2 regions of the Dactylosporangium sp. NPDC000521 genome follow, and region 1 is predicted to be linked to the other one. Evidence: riboswitches for the same ligand, from Rfam matches in the RefSeq annotation. Region 1 holds a riboswitch; the other holds the start of a gene.
The links. A riboswitch is a leader RNA that binds a small molecule or an ion and turns the genes downstream of it on or off. The one in region 1 is predicted to bind S-adenosylmethionine.
Positions count from the first base shown of each region.

Region 2: another riboswitch for S-adenosylmethionine. It lies ahead of ACFY3L_RS46750 (aminotransferase class V-fold PLP-dependent enzyme); the one in region 1 lies ahead of thrC (threonine synthase).

Region 1 is NZ_JBIAYW010000009.1:525,347-529,775, forward strand. It holds gene ACFY3L_RS30140 (ABC transporter permease) at 1-26, shown strand, start outside; gene ACFY3L_RS30145 (hypothetical protein) at 63-539, shown strand; gene ACFY3L_RS30150 (glucosyl-3-phosphoglycerate synthase) at 536-1,462, opposite strand; SAM riboswitch class I at 1,572-1,710, shown strand; gene thrC (threonine synthase) at 1,721-2,989, shown strand; gene ACFY3L_RS30160 (GNAT family N-acetyltransferase) at 3,374-4,399, shown strand; gene ACFY3L_RS30165 (helix-turn-helix domain-containing protein) at 4,388-4,429, opposite strand, start outside.
Region 2 is NZ_JBIAYW010000026.1:25,522-29,950, reverse strand. It holds gene ACFY3L_RS46760 (GroES family chaperonin) at 1-65, shown strand, start outside; gene ACFY3L_RS46755 (PrsW family intramembrane metalloprotease) at 56-1,477, opposite strand; SAM riboswitch class IV at 1,795-1,911, shown strand; gene ACFY3L_RS46750 (aminotransferase class V-fold PLP-dependent enzyme) at 1,924-3,117, shown strand; gene ligD (non-homologous end-joining DNA ligase) at 3,166-4,032, opposite strand; partial or broken gene ligD (non-homologous end-joining DNA ligase) at 4,112-4,429, opposite strand, start outside.

The DNA of each region.
Region 1 (4,429 bases):
TTCTGCGAAAAGACGTGGTGAGCTGAATGCGTCTCGCGTACTGACCGGTAGGGTGCCGGTCCATGCGAACCTCGGCGCTCCGCGGTGCGTGGCTCCTCGTCCTCGGCCTCGCGGCGCTCTCCGGCACCCTCTACTACGACCAGTCCCACCTCGCGGCCTGGACCACCTACGTCGCCTCCTCCAACGCGATGAACGGCCCCGCCGAGGCCATCACCGCCCAGATCTTCACGCTCATCGGCGCCCTGGCCTCGGCCTCGGTCGCGACGCTGATCGCCGTCTGCGCCCTGCTCTTCGCCACCGGCGGCACCTTCGGCCACTGGGCCCTGCGCCTGACGGTGGTGCTGACCCTGGTCCTGCTGTCCCTGGTCGCGGTGGTCGTCGTGGTCGCCACCCTGACGGGCGACCCATCGGCCGCCGTCATCGACACCCCGGTCTGGCTCCTCGCCGCCGAGTGGCTCGCCGTCGTGGCCGCCCTCGCCGGAGCCGCCATCACCACCTCGACGCTGTGGGGCTTCACCCCCGCCACCGACACCCCTTAAGCGGGAGGCCTTCGGTAGCCCTGGATCGTGGTCATCGGCGGGCGGTCGGGGTGGGCGACCGGGTGGTCGGCGGGGGCGACCGTGTCGCCATGCCTGACGAACTGGGTGAGCGTCGGCCAGATCGCGGCACCGGGGGTGACCCTGGCATGGATGGTGTGCAGGATCGTGGCGGCCATGCGGCCTAGGGCAGCGGTGTCCTGGTGACCGTGGGTGCGCTGGCCGAGGTCGACCTGCGCGACCGCGTCCAGGCCGGCGGCGCGGTAGGTGTCGATGAGCAGGCCGGTCTCGACGCCGTAGCCCGCGGCGAAGGGCAGGGACTCCAGCAGGGAGCGGCGGGCCGCGTACTCGCCGGCGAGGGGCTGCACGACGCCGGCCAGGGCGGGGAAGTAGGCGTTGAGCAGCGGGCGGGCGGCGAGCTCCGTGACGCGGCCGCCGCCGGCGGCTGAGACGTCCAGGAGGGGGCGGTCGTAGAAGGCCTTCACCATCAGGGTGGCCGGGTCGTCCAGCAGCGGGCCGAGGAGGCCGGTGACGAAGTGCGGGCGGAAGTCGGTGAGGTCGGCGTCGACGTACACGAGGATGTCGCCGGTGGTGACGGCCAGGGCCTTCCAGAGCACCTCGCCCTTGCCGGGCCGGGAGCCGGTCCCGGGGAGGATGTCGTCGCGGTGGTGGACGGTGGCGCCGGCCTGGCGGGCGACCTCGGCGGTCCGGTCGACGGAGCCGGAGTCGACCACGACGACCTCGTCGACGAGGGGCATGAGGGTGCGCGCGCCGGTGACGATCTCGGCGACGGTGGGCTCCTCGTCCAGCGCCGGCAGGACGACGCTGATCCGGGTGTCGCCCTTGCGGCGCTGAAGCTCGCTCACAGGCCAGTCGCGCCAGGTCGAGGTGCGCTTGGCGAACCAGGCCGCCGCGTCGGGATGCATGAGTGAAACCGTAGTCAGGTCCATCTCGTGAGATGACTCATACAGCGGCACCCGTGTCGGCCCTTACACTCGAAGACGAAACACGCGAACAGGCACGTCACAACTGAATACCTCATCCAGAGGGGCAGAGGGATACGGCCCGATGAAGCCCCGGCAACCCCTGCGACACGTCTCGACGTTGAGGCCAGTCGCGGTAGGTGCCAAATCCGTCCCGGTGCGCAAGGCCATGCACCTGGGAAAGATGAGAGGAAGGCCTCTATGACCTCGACGCTCGGCGTCTTCACCGACTCTCCCGCCCGGCACCTGGTCTGCCGCGGCTGCGGCGCCCAGTTCCCGCTCGCCGCGCAGCACGCCTGTTACGAGTGTTTCGGCCCGCTCGAGGTGGGCTATGACGCCGAGGCCCTTGGCCGGGTCACCCGCGAGCAGATCGAAGCCGGCCCGCAGAACATCTGGCGCTATGCGCCGCTGCTGCCGGTCGGCACCGACCCCGCCGGTCGCGTGAGCCTCGACCCGGGGCTGACCCCGCTGGTCAAGGCCGACCTGCTGGCCAAGGAGCTCGGCATCACCGGGCAGCTGTGGGTGAAGGACGACTCGGCCAACCCGACCCACTCGTTCAAGGACCGGGTCGTCTCGGTGGCGCTGACGGCGGCGAAGGCGCTGGGGTTCACCCGCTACTCGTGCGCCTCCACCGGCAACCTGGCCAACTCGGTCGCCGCGCACGCCGCGCGGGCCGGGGTGCCGTCGACGGTGTTCATCCCGTCGGACCTGGAGCCCGGCAAGGTCGTCATGAGCGCCGTGTACGGCGGTGACGTCGTGGCGATCGAGGGGTCCTACGACGACGTCAACCGGCTGTGCTCGGAGCTGACCGAGACCGACGAGTTCGAGGACACGGCGTTCGTCAACGTCAACGTGCGGCCGTTCTACGCCGAGGGGTCCAAGACCCTCGGATACGAGGTCGCGGAGCAGCTCGGATGGCGGATCCCGGCGCAGGTCGTGATCCCGATGGCCAGCGGCGAGCTGCTGACGAAGATCGACAAGGCGTTCAGCGAGCTGGTGGAGATCGGGCTCGTGCCCGACTCGGAGTGGACGGTGTTCGGCGCGCAGTCCGCGGGCTGCAACCCGATCGCGGTGGCGCTGCACAAGGGCACCGACGAGATCGTCCCGGTGAAGCCGACGGGCATCGCCAAGTCGCTCAACATCGGCGACCCGGCGGCCGGCGTCTACGCGCTGGAGTCGGTGCGGCGCACCGGCGGCTGGATGGAGTACGTCGACGACGACGAGATCCGCGCCGGCATCGAGCTGCTGGCCCGCACGACCGGCGTCTTCGCCGAGACCGCCGGCGGGGTGACCACCGCGGTGCTGAAGAAGCTGGTCGAGACCGGCAAGCTCGACCCGTCGAAGGAGACGGTCGTCTTCAACACCGGCGACGGGCTGAAGACTCTCGACGCGGTCGCCGGCACGGTCGGCCCGACGCACCGGGTCAAGCCCTCGCTGAAGTCCGTCCGCGAGGCCGGCCTGCTGGGCTGATGCCCGGCGCTTTTTGAGCTGATGGCTGATTTTTTTGCGCAACCCGTCGACGCCGTGACGGACGGTGTCGACGGGAGTGTGGCTGAGAGAGCGCTTTCACTGCTTGGACGAGGGCCGACTCATCCGATCGTCCGAGTCGTTCGCGACGCAGGGTGATCACCCTCATGCCGTACGTCTCGAAGCCACCCGCCGAGGGACTTGACGACCTCAGGACCGCGCGCCAGGATGCTCGGTGCGGGAGGACGTGTCGCCGCGAGGTCCGGACCCTGGTCCGAGGCCCGCGACCACAGCACCGGAGGTGTTGGCGAGCGTCCTCTCGACCATTTCCGGCGGTCCCCATATATCTGTTGTCCGTCGATGCGGCTCTGCGCCACCCTGGCGGGCATGAGCCACGACCTCAGCATCGTCGAGCTGGACACCGATGACCCGGTGGCGATCGACGCGGCCTTCACCATCGGTAACGAGGCCATCCTCGCCGACCTGCCGGACTTCCCCCCGAGCTGCCGCGCCGAGCACGACGTGCGGGTCCGCCTGCCGATGCCGGGCACGGAGCGGCACACGTTCCTGGCCTATCGCGATGGTCTCGCGGTCGGACTCGTCCAGGCGGATTTCTCGATATTCGACAATCTCGACAAATCGTTCCTGGACGTGCTGGTCCTGAAGGAGCACCGGCGGCAGGGCGTCGGGCGGGCGCTGTTCCGGCACGCGGTCGCCTTCGGCCTGGCCCGCGGCCGCACCTCGGTGATCGGCTTCAGCGTGATCACCGACATCGGCGGCACGCCGACCGGCTCCTCGGCGCCGTTCGCTGCGGCGGTGGGCCTGGACAACAAGCTCGTCGACGTGCGCCGCCGGCTCGACCTGTCGACCGCCGACGATGCCGAGCTGGCCAGGCTGCTCGCCACGAGCTGGCCGAAGGCGGCCGGCTACAGCATCGTCCAGTGGGGCAACACGCCGCCCGAGGAGCTGCTCGAGGACATGGCGCTGCTGGACAGCTCCTTCCTCGACGAGGCGCCGAAGGGTGACCTCGACCTGGAGGCGGAGAAGGTCGACGCCGATCGTCTGCGGCGGGTGTACGCGACGCGCGCCCGCTACGGTGCGCGCCCGTACGAGACCGGCGTCATCCACGACGCGACCGGCCGGCTCGTCGCGTTGAGCGCGCTGCGGATGAGCAGGACCATCGACTGGCACGCGTGGCAGCAGATCACGCTGGTGCATCCGGAGCACCGGGGGCACCGGCTCGGCATGATCTCCAAGCTGGTCAACCTGCAGACCATGCGCGCCCAGGAGCCGGCGGTCCGGATCGTCGACACGTTCAACGCCGAGGTCAACTCGCACATGATCGCGATCAACGAGGCGATGGGGTTCCGCGCGCTCGACCGGTGGGCCAACTGGCAGACGTCAGTCGCGTGAGCGGTCCTCGTACATGGCGAGAAAGATCGA
Region 2 (4,429 bases), on a different contig from region 1:
AGCGTGACGTGCACGCCGTCGCGGCGCGGCGGGTCGAGCCGGACTCGACGGGGCTCTATCTGTAGGGGTAGGGGTATCCGGCGTACATCGGCACCGGGGGCGGAGGCGGCGGCACGACGACCGGGACGGGCACGACCGGGTTGGGCGGAGCCGCGAGCACCCGGACCATCCCGTCCGGGAAGGTGATGTGGTACCTGCTGCCGTCCCACACCGCCAGCGGTGCCTGCGGATCGCGCCCGACGAAGACCTGCCGGTACGCGGCGAGCGCCGTCAACAGCTGGCGCTCCTCGGCGAGTGCCTCCATCCGGCGGGCCGGTGTGTTGTCCAGGCCGCGGTGCATGCCGTCGCGGAGCAGGGCGAGCTTCGTCGCGTCGAACTGGAATGCCTTCATCGCCTTGGCGCCCGGGTCACCGGCGACCCGCCTGGCCCATCGGCGGGCGGACAGCCGCCTGCCGAGCGTGCCGAGCGCCGCCACCTCCGGCGGGGAGAACCAGCCGGCCCGCGCGTACCCGGTGAGCATCCGCTCGGTCAGCCTGCCCTCGGCCGCGCGCTGCCACAGGGCGAAGCCGACCATGCAGAGGAAGATCGGCATCATGACGGAGAAGTAGCCGTACAGCAGGATGATCGGCTTCGCGGCGGCGATCACCGACATGAGGTTCCACGAGCCGTGCAGCATCATCGCGAGCAGCAGGCCGGCGAAGGGTGCGAGCCACTTGACCGCCTTCGTCGAGCTGCGCGACGCGGTGCCGAGCCCGATGGCGGTCATCGACGTGAAGAGCGGGTGCGCGAACCCGGTCATCAGGATGCGCACGATGAAGATGCCGACGAGCGCCGCCGCGCCCTTCACCGCGCCACCGTGCTCGGCGGTGTCGGCGTAGCCCTTGTACCCGAGGTACAGGATGTTCTCCACCATCGCGAACCCGGTCGCGGACAGCCCGCAGTAGACGATGCCGTCGATCAGGCCGGAGAACGCCCGGGGGCGGCGCCACAGCAGCAGGACCGGCCCGAGGGCCTTCATGCTCTCCTCGATGAACGGTGCGACCACGACCGCCACGATCGCGTCCGACAGGCCGAGCTTGTCGGCGAGCAACCCGCCGGCGGTGTTGACCGCGAGCGCGACCGTGGTGGCCACGCACGCGCCCCAGCCGAAGACGAAGACGAGATAGCGGACGGGCTCGGGCTCGTACCGGTCGAGCCACAGAAAACAGGAGACCAGCAGCGGCACGGGGATGACGGCCGCGCCGACGCCGATGACGAGGGCGGTCCACCCGCCGGTGAAGCCGAAGAACGCCAGTATCGCGACGCCGCACGCCGCGATGCCGCCCGTGACGCCGATGAGCGTCCAGAGGCGGCGGCGGTCGGAGCGCTTGGCGGGCGGCGCGGCGGCCAGGGCGAGGGCCGCGGTCGGGTAGCGCTGCTCGCCGGTGTCGGGCGCGGCCTCCTCCGTCACGTTGGGCACGACGTCGGCGCCGGCCACGTCCCACCCCGACGGCGCGGGCGAGCCGGTGGCCGGATCGACCCCACCACCCGAAGCACCGCCTGACGCGCTGCCCGAAGCGCTGCTCGGGGTGTCGGGCGCCTTGTGAAGAGCGACCGGCCCGCCGCTCGACGGAGGCGGCACGGGGAGCGGGGCTGCCCAGGGTGACCGTTCCCCGGGCGCGGCCGGGGCGGCCGCTGGTCGTGCATCACCCGGCAACGGCGACCAGGTGGCGTCACGGCTGCCCGGATCCGAGGGCGTCCCAGCCGGCGGGAGATCGGTCATGGGCCAACCTTATCTGCGCTACGGTGAGGGCAGGTCATGAGTGCCAGCGCAAAGCCCCGGCTCGCTGGCCGGCAACCCTCGCGTTCGCGGCGGGGTGCCCCGGGTGATGACACGGTCCGGCACGCGGTGTGTCCGGACAAGCGCGAGCGGAGGGCTCTGCCATGTCCACGATCCTGTCCCCCGGTGACGTGAAGCTGCGCGACGGCCGCAGCGTCGACTTCGCCAACCTCGACATCGCCGCGACCGCCCCGTGCCTGCGGGTGGTCGCCGACGCGGTCGCCGAGCTCCTGCCGTTCTACGGCAGCGTCCACCGCGGCGCCGGCGCGCTCTCCGAGCGGTGCACGCGGGAGTACGAGCAGGCCAGAGAGACCGTCGCGGACTTCCTCGGCTGCCGCGACGGCGACACGGTCGTCTTCACCCGCAACACCACCGACGCCCTGAATCTGCTGGCCAGGGCGGTGCCCGAGGGCACGACGGTGCTCACGTTCGACGCGGAGCACCACGCCAACCTGCTGCCGTGGCAGCGGAGCCTCCACCTGGACGCGCCGCGCTCGCCGCAGGAGGCGGTGGAGTCGCTGGAGTGGGCGCTGCGCCAGCAGCGGTGCGGCCTGGTCAGCGTAACGGCGGCGAGCAACGTGACCGGCGAGGTGTGGCCCGTGGCGGCGCTCGCCGAGGTGGCGCACCGCTACGGGGCCCGGCTGGCGGTCGACGCGGCGCAGCTCGCCCCGCACGCCCCGGTCGACCTGACCGCGCTGGGCGCCGACTACGTGGCGTTCTCCGGGCACAAGCTGTACGCGCCGTTCGGTGCCGGGGTGCTGGCCGGGCGGGCGGACTGGCTGGACGCCGCCGAGCCGTACCTGGCCGGGGGCGGTGCGAGCGCCAACGTCGGCGACGACCTGGACGTCCGGTGGGCGATCGGGCCGGCGCGGCACGAGGCCGGCACGCCCAACCTGCTCGGCGCCGTCGCGATCGCGGCCGCCTGCCGGGCGCTCGCCACCGCCGACCTCTCCGCGGAGCGGGCCCTGGTGACGCGGCTGCGGGCGGGCCTGGCGCGGCTGCCGCACGTGGAGGAGCTGCGGCTGTTCGAGGCGGACGCGGAGCGGGTCGGCATCGTGTCGTTCGCGGTGCTCGGCGAGGACCCCGGCGAGCTGGCCACGACGCTCGGCCGGGACCACGGGATCGGGGTGCGGACGGGGCAGTTCTGCGCGCATCCGCTGACCCGGCGGCTGCTGTCGGAGGCGGCGGCCAGGCTCGACCCGTCGGCGCCGGTGCCGACGCAGGCGGTGCGGGCCAGCTTCGGCCTCGGCACCACGGAGGCCCACATCGATCGCCTCCTGGCCGCCCTGCACCGCTGAGCCACCTGGCCCCGGGCCATGATCCGTGCGGCTCGGGACCGCCCGGGATCATGAGCCGGACGCGGCGCGGTCCAGGACGGCGGAAGGGGTGAGGTCGGCGATGGTCAGCGTGCCGTCGGCGACCTCGTCCCAGGTCAGCGGGGCCGACACCGTCGGCAGGGCACCCGCCCGCAGCGAGAACGGCGCGACCGTCGTCTTGAACGCGTTGTTCTGGCTCCAGTCGATGAAGACCTTCCCCGGGCGGAGCTGCTTCGCCATCCGGGCCACGATCAGGTCGGGCCGGAGGCGGGCGAGCTCTTCGGCGACGTCCTTGACGTACGCGCTGATCTCGTCGGCGGTCTCCTCGCCGGACAGCGCGGCGGTCAGCTGCATGCCCTTGCGGCCGGAGGTCTTGGCGGAGGTCTCCAGGCCGTCGTCGGCGAGCCGGTCCCGGACCAGCAGCGCCACCTCGTAACAGGCGGCGAGCGTGGCCGGCGGGCCGGGGTCGAGGTCGATGACGAGCAGGTCGGGGTTGAGCGGCGAGCCGTCGGCGGCGACCCGCCACTGGGGGGTGTGCAGCTCGAGCGCGGCGAGGTTCGCCAGCCAGACCAGGGTGGCCAGCTCCTCGACGACGATGAAGTCGATGGTCTCGCGGCCGCGGCTGGAGCCCGGCACCGGCAGCCTGACGGTGCGGACCCAGTCGGGCGTGCCGGCCGGGGCGTTCTTCTCGAAGAAGCTGATGCCGTCGACGCCGTTGGGGTAGCGGATCCTGGTCAGGGGCCGGTCGGCGAGGTGCGGCAGGAGGACCGGCGAGATGCGGGTGTAGTAGTCGATGACCTCACCCTTGGTGTAGCCGACCTGCGGATACAGCACCTTGTCGAGGTTGGACAGGTCGAGGTGCCGCCCCTCGACCTCGACCCGCACCTTGTCAGGCATCGGCGACGTCCGAGGAAGCGTCAGCGACGTCGGAGGAAGCGGCAGCGGCGGCGACATCCGAGGAAGCGGCAGCGGCGGCGACGTCCGCGGGGGTGAGGTCGGGCCGCAGGCGCAGGAAGCGCGGGAAGCGGAGCCGGCCGTCGCGCGTGCGGTGGCTGAACTTCACCTCCACCACCAGCGTCGGCGTGACCCAGGTCGCGCCGCGGGCGTCCTCGCGGGGCACGGCGCCCGCGAAGGGCGGCTGCGGCACCGCCAGGTCACGCAGCGCGTCCAGCAGGGCACGCTCGGCCGCGTTGGAGATCCCCCCGCCGACCCGGCCGCTGAAGGCGAGCAGGCCACCGGCCACCGGGACCCCGACGAGCAGGGCGCCGAGGGCACGCTTGCCGGGCCGCCAGCC